One region of the Streptomyces sp. NPDC048462 genome, then DNA from elsewhere that is predicted to be linked to it. Evidence: riboswitches for the same ligand, from Rfam matches in the RefSeq annotation. Region 1 holds a riboswitch; each other region holds the start of a gene.

Region 1 (3,265 bases):
GTACTCGCTGATGCTGGGGCTGCTCGCGCTGCTCGGCTTCATGGCGATCGCCGCCGGGGTCAAGGTGGACAACGGCCAGCTGGCCATCCCGCAGCTCTTCGAGAACATGTTCCCCGACTGGTTCGCGGGCGTGGCGTTCGCCGCCATCGGCATCGGCGCCCTGGTCCCCGCGGCGATCATGTCGATCGCGGCGGCGAACCTCTTCACCCGGAACATCTACAAGGACTTCATCAAGCCCGACGCGACGCCCGCCCAGGAGACCAAGGTCTCCAAGCTGGTGTCGCTGCTGGTGAAGGTCGGCGCGCTCGCGTTCGTCCTCACCATGGACAAGACGGTCGCGATCAACTTCCAGCTGCTCGGCGGGATCTGGATCCTCCAGACGATGCCCGCCCTGGTCGGCGGCCTCTTCACCCGGTGGTTCCACCGCTGGGCGCTGCTCGCGGGCTGGGCGGTCGGCATGGTCTACGGAACGGCCGCGGCCTACGGGGTCGCCAGCCCCACCCAGGCGCACTTCGGCGGCTCGTCCAAGGAGATCCCGGGCATCGGCGAGATCGGCTACATCGGCCTGACGGCGTTCGTGCTGAACGTCGTGGTGACCGTCGTCCTCACCTTCGTCCTGAACGCCGTGAAGGCGCCTGCGGGGATCGACGAGACCTCTCCCGCCGACTACACCGCCGACGCGGGCGACCCGGGCGTGAAGACGGAGCTCCCGCCGGCCACGGCCGGTGCGCCCGGCGGTCACTGACCGAGGCGCCACGGGCCGCCGCACCCCAGCACGTGGGGAGCGGCGGCCCGTTCGCGCGTCCGGGGAACCCTCGGGCAGCGCCGCCGGAGCCGCCGGGGAAAACCCGTGCCGGCGCCGCCCGCGGGTGCGGCAGACTTCCGTGCATGGACATAACCATCAGGCCGGTCGAGCCCGCCGAGTACGCCGCCCTCGGCGAGATCACCGCCGAGGCCTATCTCGGGGACGGGCTGCTGGACTTCGGCGCCGACGACCCGTATCTGGTGCAACTGCGCGACGTCCCCCGGCGGGCCGCCGAGGCCGAGGTGCTCGTCGCGGCGGACGCGCGGGGCCGGGTCCTCGGCGGGGTCACCTACGCGCCGCCGGGCAACCGCTGGGCCGACATCGCGGCGCCGGACGAGGCCGAGTTCCGGATGCTCGCGGTCTCGCGCGAGGCACGTGGGGCCGGGGCGGGCGAGGCGCTCGTCCGGGCCTGTATCGACCGCGCACGAGCCACCCCGGGGGTCACCGGCATCGTCCTGTCGACGCAGCCGGCGATGCGCGGGGCCCATAGGATCTACGGGCGCCTCGGCTTCGTCCGGACCCCCGAAAAGGACTGGTATCCCATCGAAGGGCTCTCGCTGCTGACATACCGCCTGGAGTTCCCGGCGGTCTCTTGATCGGTCACGCGACACAACATGTGGGGGCTGCCTCATCCAGCGGCCCCCACATGTATGCTCGTGCTCGCTGTCGCCGCAGGGAAATCCGGTGCGAATCCGGAACTGTCCCGCAACGGTGTATTCGGTGTGCTTTTGCGCACCTCCGAGTCCGAGGACCTGCCGACAGCGCATCCGGCTCGACCGAACCGGATGCCCAGACGTCCGGGCCTCGTGGATGGGCCGGTGGACGCCGCACGGAGTGCTGCCCCGACCGGGCCCCGCTCCGCCCGGCTGCCCCGCTCCCCCGCCGGCCCAGAGCCGAGCGAGGGAGAGCACCACGTGACCATCGCGCCAGCCGATCCGGTTTCAGCGGCCGAATCAACGGGACCCACGAGCGACGGACCGGGCACCGCACTTCTGCGGACCCTCACCGCCCTCACCGCGGACCTGCCCGACACCGACCCCGGACGCGTCGCCGGCGCCGCGCTGCGCGGCCGCAACGCCCGGTCGGACGAGGCCGAGCTGAGCTCGCTGGCCACCGAGGCCGCGGCGGGCCTGATCTCCGAGGATCCCGCCTACTCCCGGCTCGCCGCCCGCCTCCTCACCCGCACCATCGCGGACGAGGCGGCCGGCCAGGGCGCGACGTCCTTCTCCGCGTCCGTCGCCGTGGGCCACCGCGAAGGCCTGATCGCGGACCGCACCGCCGAGTTCGTGACGCTGCACGCGGCCGCTCTCGACGCGCTGGTCGACCGGGCCCTCACCGACGGCGCCGACGACCGGTTCGGCTACTTCGGGCTGCGCACCCTGCACAGCCGCTACCTGCTGCGCCACCCGATCACCCGCCAGGTCGTCGAGACCCCGCAGCACTTCATGCTGCGGGTGGCCGCCGGGCTCGCGGAGGACGACTCCGAGCGCGCCCTGGACGAGGTCGCGGCCCTGTACCGGCTGATGAGCCGGCTGGACTACCTGCCCTCCTCCCCCACGCTCTTCAACTCCGGCACCCGGCACCCGCAGATGTCCTCCTGCTACCTGCTGGACTCGCCGCTGGACGAGCTGGACTCGATCTACGACCGCTACCACCAGGTGGCGCGGCTGTCGAAGCACGCGGGTGGCATCGGCCTCTCGTACTCCCGCATCCGGGCCCGCGGTTCGCTGATCCGGGGCACCAACGGGCACTCCAACGGCATCGTGCCGTTCCTCAAGACGCTCGACGCCTCCGTCGCCGCGGTCAACCAGGGCGGCCGGCGCAAGGGCGCCGCCGCGGTCTACCTGGAGACCTGGCACGCGGACATCGAGGAGTTCCTGGAGCTGCGCGACAACACGGGCGAGGACCAGCGGCGCACGCACAACCTGAACCTGGCGCACTGGATCCCGGACGAGTTCATGCGCCGGGTGGACGCGGACACCGAGTGGTCGCTGTTCTCCCCGGCCGACGTGCCCGAGCTGGTCGACCTGTGGGGCGACGCGTTCGACGCCGCCTACCGGGCGGCCGAGGCCAAGGGCCTGGCCCGCAAGACGATGCCGGCCCGTGAGCTGTACGGCCGGATGATGCGGACCCTCGCCCAGACCGGCCAGGGCTGGATGACGTTCAAGGACGCCTCCAACCGGACCGCGAACCAGACCGCCGAGCCGGGCCGCGTCGTGCACTCCTCGAACCTGTGCACCGAGATCCTCGAAGTCACCGACGACGGCGAGACGGCCGTCTGCAACCTGGGTTCGGTCAACCTCGGCGCGTTCGTCGAGGGCGGCACGATCGACTGGGAACGGCTGGACGCCACCGTGCGCACCGCCGTGACCTTCCTGGACCGGGTCGTCGACATCAACTTCTACCCGACCGAGCAGGCCGGCCGGTCCAACGCCCGCTGGCGGCCGGTGGGGCTGGGCG
Region 2 (3,265 bases), on a different contig from region 1:
CATCCGACGTCGAGCACGTGGTGGAGGGCCGGCCACCGGAAGGCGTCCGGTGGGCGGCCGGATACCCGTCCCCGGGCGAGCGGGCGGCGGCCGCGCGCGTCGTGCGCACCATCGCCGAGACCGGGGATCCGACTCCGTTCGGCTCGTACGAGATACGGCTCGGTGCGGACGGGCCGGTGATCGGCGGGCTGGGGTTCCACGGAGTTCCCGACGAGGCCGGACACGTCACGATCGGCTACGGGCTCGTGCCCTCGGTCCGCGGCATGGGGTACGCCTCCGAGGCGCTCCGCGCGCTGCTGCGGTTCGCCCGCGACCGGGGCGTCGCCTGCGTGCACGGGGACACCGACCTCGACAACATCGCCTCCCAGCGCGTCATGACGGCCGCGGGGATGCGCCTGGTGCGTGAGGACTCCCTGCTGAAGCACTACCGCGTGGACTGGGACGGTCCCGCGGAGCGGTGACGCGCACCGGCCCGTGGCGCGGCGGAACCCGCGAGAAGAACTCACCTCGCGGGTTCCGGCGCCGCACGGGCCCGACGGCACGTCCGGGCGGGTCAGCGCGCCGCGGCCGCGGCGCGTTCCGCCGTTCCGCTTCCGGCCCGGGCAGGCTGTGCCCTCGGCACCAGCAGCCGTTCGGTGAGGTAGCCGAAGAGCAGCCCGAAGGTGGTCCACAGCGTGACCTGGACCGCGAGCGTGGCCAGCCTGAACTGCCACAGCAGGGTGGCCGGGAAGTCCTTTCCGACCTCGTTGAACGAGGGCAGGAAGACGTACGCGAGACCGATGAGCAGCACGTATCCGGCCGCTGCGGCGATCGTCGCGTTCCAGGCGCCCAGGCGGGGTGCCAGCCGCTTGCCGAGGATGACGGCGGCGACGGCCAGCAGCACGCTGAGGGCGACCATCAGGAAGAACAGTGCCGTGCGTCTGCCGATCGTGTCGGGGTTGCCGACGGCCGGCGGGTTCGCCGGGTACTTCAGGAACGGCACGACGTACACGGCCAGCAGGGCCGCGCCCGCGATCAGCGCCGCGGTGGCGCGCGGGCCGAAGCGGCCCGTCCGGCCGAGTGCGTAGCAGAAGACGAGTGCGGCGATGCCGCCGATGGCCACCCCGAAGACGAGTACGCCGGTGGCGAGTCCCGCGGTGGACTGCATGGTGCGGCTGACGAGTTCCTCGCCGCCGCCGTGGTCGTGGCTGTGCGCCTCCTCGAGGGCGATGGCGGCGTCCACCCGGGACTCGCCGAGGAAGTAGGCGACGGCCAGCGCGAGCGCGCCCGCGACGAGGCCGGCCAGCATGCCGCGGACCAGCAGAGCTCTGACAGATATGGAGTTCATGAGGGATTCCCCTGGATCAGCCCGGTGGGTCAGTGGCAGGGGAAACCGAGCAGGTGACGGCCGTCGTGGACCCACTCGTGCACGCCCGCGCCCGAGATGACGGAGGTGGCGCCCTGCTCGGCGCCGACGAAGTACAGCAGGATCAGCATGAGGATGCCGAAGAAGACCGCCCAAGGGGCGATGGCCTTCAGCGAGATGGGAGTGATGGCGGGTGCGCCGGTGGCGGGGGCAGCAGTCTGTGCCATGGCAGAACCTCCTGTGGGAACACGCGTCCCGATCGTGGTGCCTGAGACGAAGGTGCTGGGTCTGACTTCCCCGCACAGGTGCGGGTTCACAGTGGCGCGACCGTGCCGGATTCTCACCGGACTTCCGTCACACCCTCGTCGTGTCGTCGCGACCATACCGCCTGGGCGTGGGCGCCGCCATGGTGCGGTCCGGGCATCCGGGAAGCCCGGATGCCATGGTGTGGTTGGCCAAGTGGCCACCGTTCAGGGAGTTGAGAGCAGTAATGACGGTACGGGTGATGTTGATCTCACCGGCGATGAACGCGGCGCTGCGCGAGGCCCGGTTCGCCGGTGACGCGCCGCTGGACGACGCCGGGCTCCGGCAGGCGCGGGACGCCGCGCCCGCCGTGCCCTCGGCGGCCAGGCACGTGCGCGGCCCGTCCATGCGCTGCACCGCGACCGCGGACGCGCTGGGACTCCGCTCCGATCCCGAACCCGCCCTGCGGGACTGGGAGATGGGCCGCTGGACCGGCGCCCGGCTGACCGAGGTGAGCACGGACGAGCCGGACGGGGTGGCCGCCTGGCTGACCGATCCTGCCGCCGCGCCGCACGGGGGTGAGTCCCTGCTGGAACTGTGCGCGCGGGTGGGCTCGTGGCTCGACTCCCCGCACAGGAGCGACGACGGGCAGGTGCTGGCGGTGGCCGAGCCCGCCGTGATCCGCGCTGCGGCTGTCCACGCGCTGGACCTCCCGCCGCAGGCCTTCTGGCGGCTGGACGTGGCACCGCTGACGGTCACGGAGCTCAGCGGCAGGTCGGGGCGGTGGAACCTGCGCTGCGGCCGGCCGCTCCCGGCGGCACCGGAGAGCTGACGAACGCGGCGACGGGGCGGTAGGCCGGTGCGTGCAAGAACTGTGGTCTGCCAAGAGCCTTGACACGCTCTTGGTTCACTTCTTAAATCACGAAGTGAACTAAGGCCGCAACTCCCCCACGTGGCCGCCATGCCCCCACTTGTCATATGCATGGTGAGTCACATTCCCTCCGTCCCGTACGGAAAGGAAATCCACATGAGCTCCCCCCACCTGACCAGGCGCCTCCTGGTCTCCGCACTCTCGGTACTCGCCCTCGTCTCCGCCACCTCCGGCCTCGCCTCCGGCGCCCCCATGCCGTCTCCGGCCTCGAAGGGATCCGTCACCACGCAGGCGTCCGCCGCCGCCGCGACGTTCACCGACGACTTCGACGGAGCCGCAGGTTCCGCCGTTGACGGCGGCAAGTGGCAGATCGAGACCGGTGACAACGTCGACAACCACGAGCGGCAGTACTACACCGCCGGGAACAGCAACGCGGCGCTGGACGGCCAGGGTCATCTGGTCATCACCGCGCGCAAGGAGAACCCGAACAACTACCAGTGCTGGTACGGCACCTGCGAGTACACCTCGGCGCGGCTGAACACCTCGGGCAAGTTCACCCAGACCTACGGCCACGTCGAGGCCCGGATGAAGATCCCGCGCGGCCAGGGCATGTGGCCCGCCTTCTGGATGCTCGGCGACGACATCGGACAGGTCGGCTGGCCCAACTCCGGCGAGATCGACATCATGGAGAACGTCGGCTTCGAACCCAGCACCGTCCACGGCACCCTGCACGGCCCCGGCTACTCCGGCTCCGCCGGCATCGGCGCCGGCTACAGCCTCCCCGGCGGCCAGGCCTTCGCCGACGA
Region 3 (3,265 bases), on a different contig from region 1:
GGCGCGGCATCTTCCTCACCGCGGCCAGGGAACTGCGCGAGGGTGTCCAGCCCGCCACATTCGCCACGGCCAGCCCCGACACGATCTTCGCCATGCCCATCGACATCCTCTTCGACTACGCCGCCGTCCACCTGATCGGCGACAAAGCCGCAGAGGCCGACCTGCGCATCGACTTCTCCTTCAAGGACAGCGACGAGACATGGACGATGTGGGTCGCGCGCGGCGTCCTCAACGCCCGCCGCGGCGCGTCCCCCGACACGCAGCTCACCGTCACGGGAACCAAGGCGGCCCTGGTGAGTGTTCTGCTGAACCCGGCGAGCGCGGCCACGCTCGCCGAGTCCGGGAAAATCCGCCTCGACGGCGACGGCACCGTTCTGCCGGCGCTGGCCGAGCTCATCGACACGTTCGACCCCAACTTCGACATCGTGACGCCCTGAATGAGGCGTGCTCACGCCCGGCGGCCGGCGCGACCGGCTCGCGGCTCTCAGCCGCGTACCTGACGGCCAACGTTGAGGCCGGCTCCGGCCTCGCCTGTGTGAAGTCACTCCCCGCCACGACGTTCCGCTCAGCCGTCGACATCGTCGAAGGCGTCCACTGCCCCATCCCCAAGAGGAGCCTCTGACAGGCCAAGGTGTGGATGCGCCGCCCTGAACTGGGCTTGTTCCGCTTTGACGGGCACCATGGGTGTGGTGGTCAGGCTGCGAGCCGTCGCCTGCGGTGCCGGGCCAGCAGCCCGGCGGCCCGCATCTGTTTCGCGATGACGCATCACGTGGAGTGCGCGGCGATCATGGAGCCGGTGAAGAAGGACGACTGACCTGAGGTTTCGCTCCGGCGCATAGGGTGTGCGTTGCGGGCGATACCTGACGCTGAAATGACGCTCGCGACGCTCGTTCTGATGGGCGACAGGAGCCTCTTCGGGCAAGTCGTCCCCCGTCGGGGCAGCGAGCATCGACGGGGTCTGCATCACGCCCTGGATCCTGTGCAGCCCTCCGGCATGGGCAACTCCGAGAAAGATTCGAGGTATGGCAGTGATCTGCGTCGGCGGCATGATCGGGATCGGAAAGACGAGTGTCGCCGAACTGATCGCCAAGGAGCTGGGGAGCAGGGTCTTCTACGAGAGCGTGGAGGACAATCCGATTCTGCCGCTCTTCTACACGGCCGGCCCCGAAGAGATAGAGGCGAGGCGGTACCCCTTCCTCCTCCAGCTCTACTTCCTGCAGACGCGTTTCGCCGCGATCAAAGACGCGTACAAGCAGGACGACAACGTGCTCGACCGCTCCATCTACGAGGACTGGTACTTCGCCAAGGTCAACCACGACCTCGGCAGGATCAGTTCCCTTGAGATGCGGGTGTACGAGGGGCTGCTCGCGGAGATGATGCGCGAGATCGACGGCCTGCCCTACCGCAAAGCACCCGATCTCATGGTGTATCTCCGGGCGGACTTCGAGACGGTACTGCACCGCATCGGGCTGCGGGGACGCGATTTCGAACAGGACCGGAGTCTCGTCGGGTACTACCGGACGCTGTGGTCGGGGTACGACGACTGGGTGCGCGAGCACTACCGCGCCAGTGACGTCGTCGTGGTCGACATGAACGACACCGACGTGGTCAACAGCCCCGAGGACGCGGAGCGCGTGGTCCGGGAAGTCACTGACGCCCTGGCGCTGGCGAGGTCACGGCGCCCCTGATGCCGCCCGGTGGCCGGGCACGGAGGTGTCCCGGTACGCCGTCCGGCCGGGCTCCTGCCACCGTGGGGCGGGTGACATGATGGGCTGCGGACATGGGCGACGGCGGCCCGAGGAAACCGGTGGGAATCCGGTGCGGTACCGCCACTGTGATCGGCGAGCGGATCCCGATGCGCCACTGCCCCGCGAGGGCGGGAAGGCCGGGACGAGCACGGACCCGAGAGCCAGGAGACTCACGCTGTCGCCTCCTCGAAGGACCCCGGGGCGGAACTCCCCGGCAAGAGGGAGGATGCGGCATGCCTGAGCGGCCAGTCGACGAGAACGCGCCGACGTCGGACCGGACGGTCCCCTGCCGGGTGGTGGTGTGCCGCGACTGCTGCTGCGGCACGGTCAAGGTGCGGGGCGATCACCCCGCGCAGACCGCGCGGTTGCGGGAGATCGCCCCGGTGCGGACCTCCGACTGCCTGGACCTCTGTGAGCAGGCCAACGTCATCGTCGTACAGCCTTCTGCCGTCGGGCGGGCGGCAGGAGCCCGGCCGGTCTGGCTCGGCCTGGTCAACGACCCCAATGCCACCGAGGACATAGTGGATTGGGTGCGGGCCGGCGGGCCGGGTGTCGCGGACCGTCCCGGCATCCTCGACCTCTATCTGATCGACCCGCCGCGCCGCGTGAGGACGGCGACCTCATGACCAGCGGTGGGCGCGCGGCGGACGCGGTACCGGCGCACGAGGTCGTCGTGGCGCTGCGCGACGTGGCGCGGATGGGCGGATTCTTCGTCCTGGACACGGCCCGGGGGCCCGGGTCCGGTGCAGGAGGGCTCACACGGGAAGGGTTCGGCGCGCGGGCCAGGACGGTCAATGAACGCTACGCCACCGCCGAGGCCCGCGTCGGAGTCTCCATCGCCCATCTCGGGCTCGCGGCCCGCCTGTGGTCACCGGTTCTCGCCTGCGCGCTGTTGCACGGGATCGTGCCGGAGACGACCACCGTGGAATGGGCCGGTGACAGTGCGGCGCTCCGGCTGGCCGAGCCTCGGGGCAGCCGTGCTCCGCAGCCGGCGTCGTCGCTCGCCGATGCCGTCCGCGCTCAGGCGGACGGTGTTCTGGAGGGTGTGGAGCGGGGCCTGCCCGTCAAGGTGGCTCCCCGCCTGCTCGCGGGTAACTCGGCTTCCGCGCTGGTCGGTTCGGCGGCGCAGCTGCTCAGGTCCCGGCCCGACCTGCGGGCACCGCTCACCGGGCTGACCAGGGAACTCCTTCAGACGGGGCGGCTGTTGGGTACGGGCGAGGTCACCGGCCCCGAGCTGACGTTCCGGCGGCGGAGCTGCTGTCTGTACTACCGGGCCTTGAACGGTGCGAAGTGCGGTGACTGCTGCCTGGCCCGGTGACCGGAGCGGAGCAGGCCACAGGGGCCCGCTCCGCCCGCTGCCGAACGTGCCCGGGATCCGCTCACCGCGACGCGGGCAGCCGGTGTCGCGGTGGGCCCGGCGTCCCGGATCCGGCGCCGCGGCTCGTACCCCGGCACCGGCGTCCAGTTGACCCAGGACGCCCGGTCACCGGTTCGCGTCGGGCACAGGCACGTCCGCC

What was found. Region 1 has a riboswitch for cobalamin ahead of ACGFU6_RS31555 (ribonucleoside-diphosphate reductase subunit alpha). Riboswitches for the same ligand answer to the same signal wherever they lie in the genome.
Region 2: another riboswitch for cobalamin. It lies ahead of ACGFU6_RS06875 (CbtB-domain containing protein); the one in region 1 lies ahead of ACGFU6_RS31555 (ribonucleoside-diphosphate reductase subunit alpha).
Region 3: another riboswitch for cobalamin. It lies ahead of ACGFU6_RS09530 ((2Fe-2S) ferredoxin domain-containing protein); the one in region 1 lies ahead of ACGFU6_RS31555 (ribonucleoside-diphosphate reductase subunit alpha).

Annotation. Positions count from the first base shown of each region.
Region 1 covers NZ_JBICXG010000026.1:26,150-29,414, forward strand. The annotation lists gene mctP (monocarboxylate uptake permease MctP) at 1-745, shown strand, start outside; gene ACGFU6_RS31550 (GNAT family N-acetyltransferase) at 889-1,401, shown strand; cobalamin riboswitch at 1,443-1,580, shown strand; gene ACGFU6_RS31555 (ribonucleoside-diphosphate reductase subunit alpha) at 1,720-3,265, shown strand, end outside.
Region 2 covers NZ_JBICXG010000003.1:168,263-171,527, reverse strand. The annotation lists gene ACGFU6_RS06885 (GNAT family N-acetyltransferase) at 1-461, shown strand, start outside; gene ACGFU6_RS06880 (CbtA family protein) at 554-1,327, opposite strand; gene ACGFU6_RS06875 (CbtB-domain containing protein) at 1,357-1,572, opposite strand; adenosylcobalamin (AdoCbl) riboswitch at 1,618-1,712, opposite strand; gene ACGFU6_RS06870 (histidine phosphatase family protein) at 1,836-2,420, shown strand; gene ACGFU6_RS06865 (family 16 glycosylhydrolase) at 2,616-3,265, shown strand, end outside.
Region 3 covers NZ_JBICXG010000004.1:229,764-233,028, forward strand. The annotation lists gene ACGFU6_RS09520 (alkyl/aryl-sulfatase) at 1-437, shown strand, start outside; gene ACGFU6_RS09525 (deoxynucleoside kinase) at 1,023-1,688, shown strand; cobalamin riboswitch at 1,798-1,920, shown strand; gene ACGFU6_RS09530 ((2Fe-2S) ferredoxin domain-containing protein) at 1,982-2,374, shown strand; gene ACGFU6_RS09535 ((2Fe-2S)-binding protein) at 2,371-3,066, shown strand; gene ACGFU6_RS09540 (ABC transporter ATP-binding protein) at 3,232-3,265, opposite strand, start outside.